DNA from 3 places in the Paenibacillus sp. FSL W8-0187 genome. Region 1 is predicted to be linked to each of the others. Evidence: riboswitches for the same ligand, from Rfam matches in the RefSeq annotation. Region 1 holds a riboswitch; each other region holds the start of a gene.

Region 1 (3,271 bases):
CGCAGACCTTTGTTTATCCAGATGAGGTATCCGGTGTACAGCTGTCCGACCTAGCACGGCTGGATTGCATGGTGACGGTTGTAGACGCGAACCGATTCTGGAAAGACTTCTCTTCGGGCCAAAGCCTGCTCGATCGGAAGGAAGCGCTGGGCGAAGAGGATACGCGGGAAGTGGTGGATCTGTTGATCGACCAGGTTGAGACGTGCGATGTGCTGCTGTTGAACAAATGTGATCTGGTAAGCGAAGACGAATTGGCCAAGGTTGAAGGCATCCTTCGTAAGCTTCAGCCAAGCGCCAAAATCATACGCACTGTAAAAGGACAAGTCGCTCCTGCAGAAATTCTGAATACCGGTTTATTCGATTTTGAGAAAGCCAGTCAGTCCCCCGGCTGGATTCAGGAGCTTCAGAAGGAAGAGCATGTACCGGAAACGGATGAATACGGCATCAGCTCTTTTGTTTATCGGAGAAGAAGACCGTTTCATCCGGAACGGCTGGCAGCATTCATGAGTTATTGGCCGGAAGAGGTCGTACGCGCGAAAGGGATCGCTTGGCTGGCAGTGCTTGAGGATGTTGCGGCAAGTCTAAGTCAAGCGGGTCCTTCGATTCAGTTCGGGCCAGCTGGATATTGGGTGGCTGCTTTAACCGAGCAGGAACAGCAGGAGCTGATTCAGAGTGAGCCGGATGTGCAGCGAAAATGGGATGCCGTCTGGGGGGATCGGATGACCGAGCTCGTGATGATCGGGATTGGGATGGAACAGTCACAAATCGAGCAGGAGCTGGACGATTGTCTGTTGAGCGATCAGGAAATGCAGCTGGATTGGTCGACGTTTAACAATCCGCTGCCCTGGATGGCCATCGAAGAGCTATCACTGTAAGGTTATATTTTTTTGATTGAAATTAATCGTAATAATTACGAATGGATAAGGAGCCACTTGAGGGCTTTATAGGTAATCTAGAATATAATCCCCTTTGCGTAGACAGTGCTGAAGAAGAGCGCTACAGTTTACTTAAGGGGATTTTTGTCATGGAAAGTTCAAAAGAAGAATACGAAAGAAGCAGGGGAATATGCGGAAATTCATCATTTAAAAACTCAATTGCAGGAAAAGTTATTACCCTGTTTAGAAAGCGCCCTTCAGAAGGACCGGATTTTAAAAAATCATTTAATGATGTGGTCAATCTATTTATCTGTCCAGAACTTATAACTATCAAGTCCAGAGCACCTGCTTTGTATTTGTTGTATAATAGGAAGAATAGGAAGAAGATTCCCAATTCATGTTTCGATGATAGCTTTATCGTATTTCAGAATGTAATGCTGACGCATGAGCAACATCAATCAGGAGGACAAGGTAATGGCAAAAGCAAAGGTTCCAAAGAGACCCACTAGAGATGAGTTTGTACTGGAAGAACTCGGAAATCAGCTTACGGAAGCTTACCAGGAGGAATCGGTTATCGTGCTGACGGTCTGGGGAAGGGAAGAGGCGGTCCGCGGGCAAATCGATCAAATGGACTCCCGAACAGGGAAGGTACATATGAAACAGAATGGTGTTATAACGAAGGTTCCTTTTATGGACATTATGGAAGTGAATTATCCGAGAGACTAATCAGAATCATGTGTGCTTCCCGTAAATGAATCAAAGAGATTGTGATTTAAAGCGGTCGGCTTCATACCCGGTAGCGCGATGTCCAAAGTCGTGGTATATTAAAAAAAGTTATCTATGTGTTACTGGCGTAGCTTGGGGTACCAAGAGGGAGCACATAGGATCATATGCCGTACGCCTGGGCAAGAGGTAAGGAGACGATGAAGTCGCCTTGCCTCTTTATGTTTTTTAATACAATGGCGAAGGAGCGGATTAGCATGAGTAAGGAACCCGTAATTTTAGATGGAAAAAAGGTATCCGACGATATCAAGGCCAAGCTGGCTGTAAAGGTACAGGAATTGAAGTTGCAGGGGGTAACGCCTTGTCTGGCAACGATTCTGGTTGGCGATGATCCTGCTTCGGCGACCTATGTGCGGATGAAGGGAAATGCTTGCGAGCGGCTTGGCATCATATCCAAGAAAGTAGTGCTGGAGACATCGACAACGACCGAGGAGCTGATTGCTGCGATTCAAGAGCTGAACGAGGATCCGAATGTCCACGGTATTCTGCTGCAGCATCCGGTACCGCATCATATCGATGAACGGGCAGCCTTTGATGCCATTGACATTAAAAAAGACGTGGATGGAGTAACCACGCTCGGTTTCTCGCAGAATGCGTTTGGTTTTGCCGATAATCCGTCTTGTACGCCTGCTGCGATTATTGCGATTATGGATTATTATGATCTGCCGATCGAAGGGAAGCATGCCGTGGTGGTCGGACGCAGTCCGATTCTGGGTAAGCCGGTATCGATGATGCTGCTTAATCGCAATGCTACCGTTACGATCTGCCACTCGAGAACGAAGAACCTTGGGGAGATTGTGTCCCAGGGAGATATCGTGGTTGCGGCCGTAGGCAAGCCTAATTTCATTCAAGGGGACTGGATCAAGCCGGGAGCCGTCGTATTGGATGCCGGCTATAATCCAGGCAATATCGGCGACTGCGATTACGATGCCTGCGCGAAGTTGGCATCCGCAATTACACCAGTACCTGCCGGTGTTGGCCCCGTTACGATTGCTACATTGCTGAAGCATACCGTCGAATCGGCTGAGCGAACCGTGCAAGGTTAACAGTAACCATGTAATAACGGGATAAGGCACGGTCCATTTGCGCGTCCCGAAAGGGGATTTGCATGGAGAATCCCCCTTTGAATCGCTTCGTTCCTCGCTAGAATCTGGAACGCAGAAAAGTATTGCCCATCAAAGGCTCGGGGTGGAGTCTGCATTTCACGGATCCCTGGACGTCATGGTATAGTTAGGAAAAAGCAAAATCGAAGGGGAGAGATTCATGCACAAACAACTCATTTCCAGTTGTGCTGCGGAGCAAGGAGCTGTGGAGGATAATCTGTTCGTTGCAGCGCCGCAAGCGGCTCCCGGGAGCACCGAATGAAGAACACGATTGCAGATATTGCCAAAAAAGCCGGAGTTGCCAAAAGCACGGTCTCCCGTTTCTTAAACGGAGGTTCTGTCAGTAATGCAACACGCCGTAAGATAGAGCTGGTCATTCAGGAAACCGGTTATATTCCGAATTCGTTCGCACAGAGCTTGAAAGCGAAAAAAACCAGCATGATCGGCACCATTGTGCCGCGTCTGGATTCATTCTCAGCATCGCAGACCGTTGCCGGCATGGATGAAGAA
Region 2 (3,271 bases), 170 kb from region 1:
ACACTCACAATGGTGAGGAAAACCGTGAATACAAGACTAATCCATATACTTGTTCCCACGCTTTTGCGGACGCCCGCGATATCCTTGGCGCCAAAGCGCTGCGCCGTTATGATGGACAAACCGGCCGTCAAGCCTTGGGCAAAGCCAATAACAAAAAACAATATACTGCCTGTCGAGCCCACAGCCGCAAGTGCGTTCACACCAATGGTACGACCCACGATCAGGGTATCCGCCATATTATAAAATTGTTGAAAAATATTTCCGATCAAAAGCGGGATCGTAAACATGATAATCAGCTTGATCGGACTTCCTTGCGTCATGTCTCTCATGTAGATTCTCCTATGCCGTCTTAAACGTTCCTCTTTATATTTATTTATATTATGACGTTACAAGCCTTGCCTATATAGCATCGCCTTGAAAACATTATAATGGGTGAGGGTCGTTTGTATTCTTGTGTATCTTATCATGAAAGAACATAAATTTCTGCATATTTATCATCAAAACCAAAACAAGAACAGGTTATCAGCATTTGAACCGTGCGTAGCCGATTTTGATCCATGATCTTTCCATAACAGAAGAGGCCAACCGGTTATTCCAGTTGACCTTTTCAACATAATATAATGAGCTATATCAATGGAATCCCGATGATTTATGCTTCTTCAACAGCAAGCTTATCCAAAGCCAGCTTCGCACGCGAACGGGCTTCCTCCACTGTGCCGGCGGTTGACAACGCAACTGCGATCCGTCTTCCGATCTTGGTCACCGGTTTCCCAAAAATGCGCAGCTGCGTATTCGGAACAGCCAGTGCTTGCTCGGCGCCGGTAACTGTATAATTCTCCAGCTCTCTCGCCGCTTTTAGCGGACGGCTGGCTCCCGGCGTTATCAATTCGATCTCCGGGATCGGAAAGCCAAGAATGGCACGGACGTGAAGCGCGAATTCAGATAAATTTTGCGTGACCAGTGTAACCAACCCGGTATCATGCGGTCGCGGAGACACCTCGCTAAAATACACTTTATCCTCAGTCAGGAACAATTCAACCCCGAACAATCCATAACCGCCAAGCTCATCGGTAATCTTCCTTGCAATATATTTAGCTTCCTCGATTTGCTCTTCCGACATATTGTGTGGCTGCCAGGATTCGATATAGTCCCCGCTCTCCTGAATATGTCCGATTGGCGCACAGAAGCTTGTTCCATTGACGGAACGAACGGTCAGAAGCGTGATCTCCGACTGGAATATAATGAATTCCTCAATGATCACTCTTCCGTTCTGCACACGGCCGCCCTCCATGGCGATGTTCCAGCAGGACTCGATATCTCCTTCGCAGCGGCATACGCTCTGGCCTTTACCTGAGGAGCTCATCAGAGGTTTAATTACACATGGAAACCCCATGTCCAGAACAGCCTGTTTAAACTCCTCATAAGTATCGGCAAATCGATAGCCCGCAGTAGGCAGCCCTAACTCCTCTGAAGCTAACCGGCGAATCCCTTCTCGGTCCATCGTAAGCTTCGCAGCTCTGGCAGTAGGAATAACCCGGTACCCCTCTTCCTCCAGCTTAACCAGTTCCGAGGTAGCCAGCGCCTCGATCTCAGGTACGATCAGGTCCGGCTTCTCCTGCTCAATGATTGCGCGCAGTTTCTCCCCATCCAGCATATCGATGACATGGCTATGATCGGCAACATGCATGGCAGGAGCGTCGGCATAACGATCGACGGCTATGGTTTCCACACCCAGTCTCTGTGCTTCAATCACGACTTCTTTTCCCAGTTCTCCCGAACCTAGCAGCAGTATTTTCTTCGTTTTTAACATCGTTGTTTTATCCCCTTTTCGTAGTTTCAGAGACTTATAGAATCAGAAAATAATAAAGAGGTAAGGGAAATAAGCTTCCCCTACCTCTGCCCAGGCGTACGGCCGTCGTCATCTATGTGCTCCCTCATGGTCCCCCATGCTGCGCCAGTCACACATAAACCTATACATTGTTATTTAAATCATACTGAATCTTCCCGTTAATTGCAATATCACCATAAGGCGACATTAGGATTTAGACTTCAGCATATCGATCGCATCCTTCAGCGATTGAGAAAACCACTTCTTGGGGTGAATAACCAACTGAATGTCCAGTCGAATGTCGGAATGCGCAAAGGGAAGAATCGCAAGCTCACCACGTTTGATTTCCTCCTCTGCTACCATCTTCGGCAATAATGAGATGCCCGTACCGGACATCACATATCTCTTGATTGCCTCCGGATTGCCCAATTCCAGGCCTATTCGCATTGGAACTCCGCTAGCACGCAGCACCTTTTCCAACATCATGCGGTAATTACAACTATCCTCGGGCATAATCCATTCGGCATCAGCCAGGTGTTCTAGCTCTATAACAGGTTTAACAAGAAGCGGATGATTCGGATGGGCAATCAGCAGAAGGGGCTCTTCCCGAATGGCGATCCAATTCAAGGAGGAGTCCTCTGGTTTTCTATCCAAAATAAGACCGAGATCATACTCGCCCTCTCTCACCTTACTGATAATGCTATCTTCACGATCCGGTTGTAAGCGGATGACAAGATCTTCATGCCTTTGTTTCAGCTGGTGAATGACGGACGGAAGAAAATAAGCGGCCAGCGAGTCTATCGTTCCGATCGATAAGGTGCCTCCGCCTTGCTTGGTCAGCTTTTCCTTCGACTGCTGGAACAGATCCAGCATTTGAACGGCATACTCAAACAGCTCCTCGCCGGACTTCGTCAGGCGCAAGCCTCTGCCATAACGTTCAAACAGCTTGACGCCATATTCCTTCTCCAGCTTCTGAATCTGGGTGGTTACGCTGGATTGAGCATAACCCAACTCATTCGCGGCTTTCGTAAAACTCTGGCGAATCGCAACCTCCCTGAAGGTTTGCAGGTAGATGAGTTCCATCGCTATCTCCTTATCAATAATACTGATAGTAATTATCTATTATTATAGTTAACTCCGATCTTAATTCCCATGTTAAAGTATAGCCATCACTCATGAATTGGAGGAAAGGTTATGTTGAGTCAGCAAGAACTGCATGGCATTTTTATTCCTGTGATCACTCCCTTTTTACAGGATTACGAACTGGATCTTCCTTCTTATCATCATTATTTGAAGAGTTTGTTATCCTACGATATTCAGGGATTGGTCATCAACGGAACGACCGGTGAAGCGCCGACCGTAGCTTGGGAGGAAGTCGTGCAGGTTGTGGAGCAAACGCGGGGGAGTTTGGGCGGACGGCTATTACCGCTCATCATTGGTACA
Region 3 (3,271 bases), 2.3 Mb from region 1:
AAGCGTTAACCGGGCTTCCGTGAGTCAAATGACCGCCATGAGCCAGGTTCATGCCGAGCACGGTATCTCCAGGCTTCAGGGCTGCCAAATATACCGCCATGTTCGCTTGGGCACCGGAGTGCGGCTGAACGTTGGCATGCTCGGCTCCGAACAGTTCTTTGGCACGGTCACGGGCGATATCTTCCACGATATCCACACGCTCACAGCCACCGTAATAGCGTTTGCCAGGGTAGCCTTCCGCATATTTATTCGTCAGCACCGTCCCCATTGCTTCCATAACCGCTTCGCTAACAATATTCTCAGAGGCAATCAGCTCAATGTTGCTGCGCTGACGCTTCAGCTCCAAATCCATCGCTTCCAATACAGCCGGGTCACTCTTCCGCAAATGTTCCATCATGTTCATATCCTCCCATAATCAATCGTTATTTTTTCTTGCAAAGTCAATACTACAAGTTGTCATAATTAAAAAAGCGAGTTCTCATTTGAATCAATCGCATAGTGTGGAATCATCCCTCTGCTCGAACTGGTACACCGCGCGTTCTCCGCCAATCAGCTTCGGACGGGTATAAGCCGCGGTTACGCGCGCCTCGCCGATATAACGCTCGGTCGGTCTGAACGGAACCGCCACTCGCCGCAAATGCATGCCGATCAGCGTCTCGCCGATATCAACTCCGGCATGTGCTTCAATCGATTCCGCAAGACAAGGCTCCTTCATGCTGCGGTAAGCCGCGGAGGCCATCGACCCTCCCGCTCCCGGAATGGGAACAGCCGCCACTTCCGTCAAGCCCAGCCGCTCGAGCAGCTCGCGTTCCATGACAAGCGCACGGTTCAGATGCTCACAGCATTGATAAGCCACCGCGAAACCGAATTCCGCTTGAACCTCGGCAATGCCCTGAAGGAGCTGCTGCGCCGTTTCAAGAGCGCCGCCTGTGCCGATCCGGCGTCCGACCACTTCACTGGTGCTGGCTCCGATGACCAGCACTTTACCGGGTCCTAACACGGCCGCTTCGGCCAGTTCGCGGACCATACGCGCTGTCTGTTCGTTCAAGGAAACCTTGGAGATATCCGTCATGTCACAGTCCTCCCGATGATTTTTTTCACAGAAGATGCTTCAATCCCATATCACGATAGCCGCAGCCGTAAATTACGCGTTCACTTATCGCGACTCATTCTTCAGGTAACGCTCCTCGATGGCCTTGATCTTGTTCACACGGCCGATATGGCGCTCGCCATGACTGAAATCCGTTGTCAGCCATGCGCTGACGATTTCAGCAGCAAGTCCGGGACCGACGACACGCTCACCCAACGCAATCACGTTGCTGTCGTTATGCTCACGCGTCGCTTTGGCCGAGAACACATCATGTGTCAGCGCGCAGCGAATGCCCGGCACCTTATTGGCCGCAATGCTCATGCCGATCCCCGTACCGCAGATCAGAATGCCGCGATCCGCTTCACCCGAGACTACCTTCTCGCACACAGGAAGGGCATAATCGGGATAATCCACGGAATCGGAACAGCCGCAGCCCAGATCCTCCACCTCGTGTCCAAGACCCCGAATGACTTCCACGATCTCCTCTTTCAGACGAATGCCGGCATGATCCGTACCCAATGCAATTTTCATCTATGAAAAACCCCCTCGTATGTTCGCTTTTGCGTTTTAGCTTGTTTCATTATAACCCAAATCAGGCGCAAAAGACGAAAAAAGAGCAGTCGGCGCACGTATTGTGCTCCAAATGCTCTTTGCCCAGGCGACCGGCCGTATATTCCGATGCTCCATCGTGGTTTCATCCACTTCGTCGCCAGTTACACCGGATCATTGTTTTTCAACTCCATCTTAAAGCAATACCATGTGAAAGGCAAGTGGCTTTTTAGCCCAATGGTAGGCTTCATATCGTTCAAAGCAAGGCTTAGTTATGCCGATCCGCCTCCAGCTTGTCCAAGAGACGGAACAACGCCGTCCGAATCTCTGCAGCCGTCGCTTCATATTCCTCCCGCGAGCCTCCAAAAGGATCGGAGATATCGAAGCTCGGAATGCGCTGGCGCAGCTCGATCAGACGCTCCCGGTCACGGTCGCTGACGTCGCGGCCCAGCGATCTGGCCAGCTCAAGCGCCGCATACAGACTATCCTGCTCCCGCAGATCATCCAGCACCTGTCGGTCATCCTCAACAAACTCTTTCAGCGTATGCATCTTGTCTGCGGCGTGCGGGAACTGCCTTATAGCATACTGCTTATGCGACTGGGTCAACGTCAGGATCAAATCTGACCACTCCACCAGATTCGCAGTCAACGGTTTGGACACCAAGCGTTCTTGGATATCCTGGTCTCGTAGTATGGACTCCGCATGATGGGACACCGGCATTCCATCCACGGCCGAGACACCGGCGGACTTCGTTTCCAGCGGGATGCCCCGTTGTTTGGCAAGCTTGCGCAGCATGCCTTCAGCCATTGGACTGCGGCAGGTATTTCCCGTGCAGACAAACAGTATATTTTTCACGGTCCCGTTCCTCCCGTTAGTAGGTTCTTTGGGGTTATTGTAACAAATATAACGTCAAAAGATAAACATGACACCAAATATAACCAAAATGAGCCCGCCCAGCATTTCACCGTACTCCCCCAGTTTATTGCTTACCTGACGGCCAAGCAGCAAACCGAGAATGGACAGCAAACCGCCCACGATCCCGAAGGAGATCACGATCAACAGTACATCATCCACAAACATCCCGAGTGAAACGCCTACCGAGAAGGAATCGATGCTGACGCTAAGTGAAAACAGCAGCATGCCTAAAAATGCGGTAGGATGTATTCGCTGTCCTTCTCCGCCCCGCCAGGCGTTATACATCATATGCCCGCCGAGAAGAAGCAGCAGTCCGCCGGCCGCAAGTCCTGTGACGTGACCCAGTAACATGCCTACATAGCGGCCGGCAAATAAGCCCAGCAGCGGCATCAACATATGAAACAACGCGATCATGAAGCTGATGCCCAACATATGGCCTAAGCGCATACCGCTTCTCATTCCGACTCCGACTCCAAGCGAAAATGCGTCTAGCCCGAGTGCAACCGCCATCAGCAGAATCGCCGCAAGCTGTCCCGATTGGACAGACGCCTCCAGCATGCCCATTCCCCCAAGTCCCATGGTCTTGTACACCATATGCGGACAAGGGGTAAATGATGCCAAAAGTGTTCATTCAGCAGCTCAATTCACATCGATGATGTGGTGTCCCGCGGCCTTCAACAGCCGGTTCATGACGGCTGCCCCGAGACCTTGCTCCG

What was found. Region 1 has a riboswitch for ZMP and ZTP ahead of MKY48_RS20290 (tetrahydrofolate dehydrogenase/cyclohydrolase catalytic domain-containing protein). Riboswitches for the same ligand answer to the same signal wherever they lie in the genome.
Region 2: linked by a shared signal. The riboswitch ahead of purT (phosphoribosylglycinamide formyltransferase 2) and the one ahead of MKY48_RS20290 (tetrahydrofolate dehydrogenase/cyclohydrolase catalytic domain-containing protein) in region 1 are both predicted to bind ZMP and ZTP.
Region 3: linked by a shared signal. The riboswitch ahead of rpiB (ribose 5-phosphate isomerase B) and the one ahead of MKY48_RS20290 (tetrahydrofolate dehydrogenase/cyclohydrolase catalytic domain-containing protein) in region 1 are both predicted to bind ZMP and ZTP.

The regions. Positions count from the first base shown of each region.
Region 1 covers NZ_CP150206.1:4,538,673-4,541,943, reverse strand. Annotated here, with positions in the region: gene MKY48_RS20305 (GTP-binding protein) at 1-875, shown strand, start outside; gene MKY48_RS20300 (hypothetical protein) at 1,025-1,384, shown strand; gene MKY48_RS20295 (YolD-like family protein) at 1,350-1,601, shown strand; ZMP/ZTP riboswitch at 1,710-1,789, shown strand; gene MKY48_RS20290 (tetrahydrofolate dehydrogenase/cyclohydrolase catalytic domain-containing protein) at 1,856-2,704, shown strand; gene MKY48_RS20285 (LacI family DNA-binding transcriptional regulator) at 3,020-3,271, shown strand, end outside.
Region 2 covers NZ_CP150206.1:4,364,063-4,367,333, forward strand. Annotated here, with positions in the region: gene MKY48_RS19430 (MATE family efflux transporter) at 1-329, opposite strand, end outside; gene purT (phosphoribosylglycinamide formyltransferase 2) at 650-1,810, opposite strand; ZMP/ZTP riboswitch at 1,892-1,972, opposite strand; gene MKY48_RS19440 (LysR family transcriptional regulator) at 2,036-2,911, opposite strand; gene dapA (4-hydroxy-tetrahydrodipicolinate synthase) at 3,023-3,271, shown strand, end outside.
Region 3 covers NZ_CP150206.1:6,880,987-6,884,257, forward strand. Annotated here, with positions in the region: gene glyA (serine hydroxymethyltransferase) at 1-397, opposite strand, end outside; gene MKY48_RS31225 (TIGR01440 family protein) at 488-1,072, opposite strand; gene rpiB (ribose 5-phosphate isomerase B) at 1,157-1,621, opposite strand; ZMP/ZTP riboswitch at 1,736-1,817, opposite strand; gene MKY48_RS31235 (low molecular weight protein arginine phosphatase) at 1,908-2,495, opposite strand; gene MKY48_RS31240 (manganese efflux pump) at 2,550-3,113, opposite strand; gene MKY48_RS31245 (L-threonylcarbamoyladenylate synthase) at 3,195-3,271, opposite strand, start outside.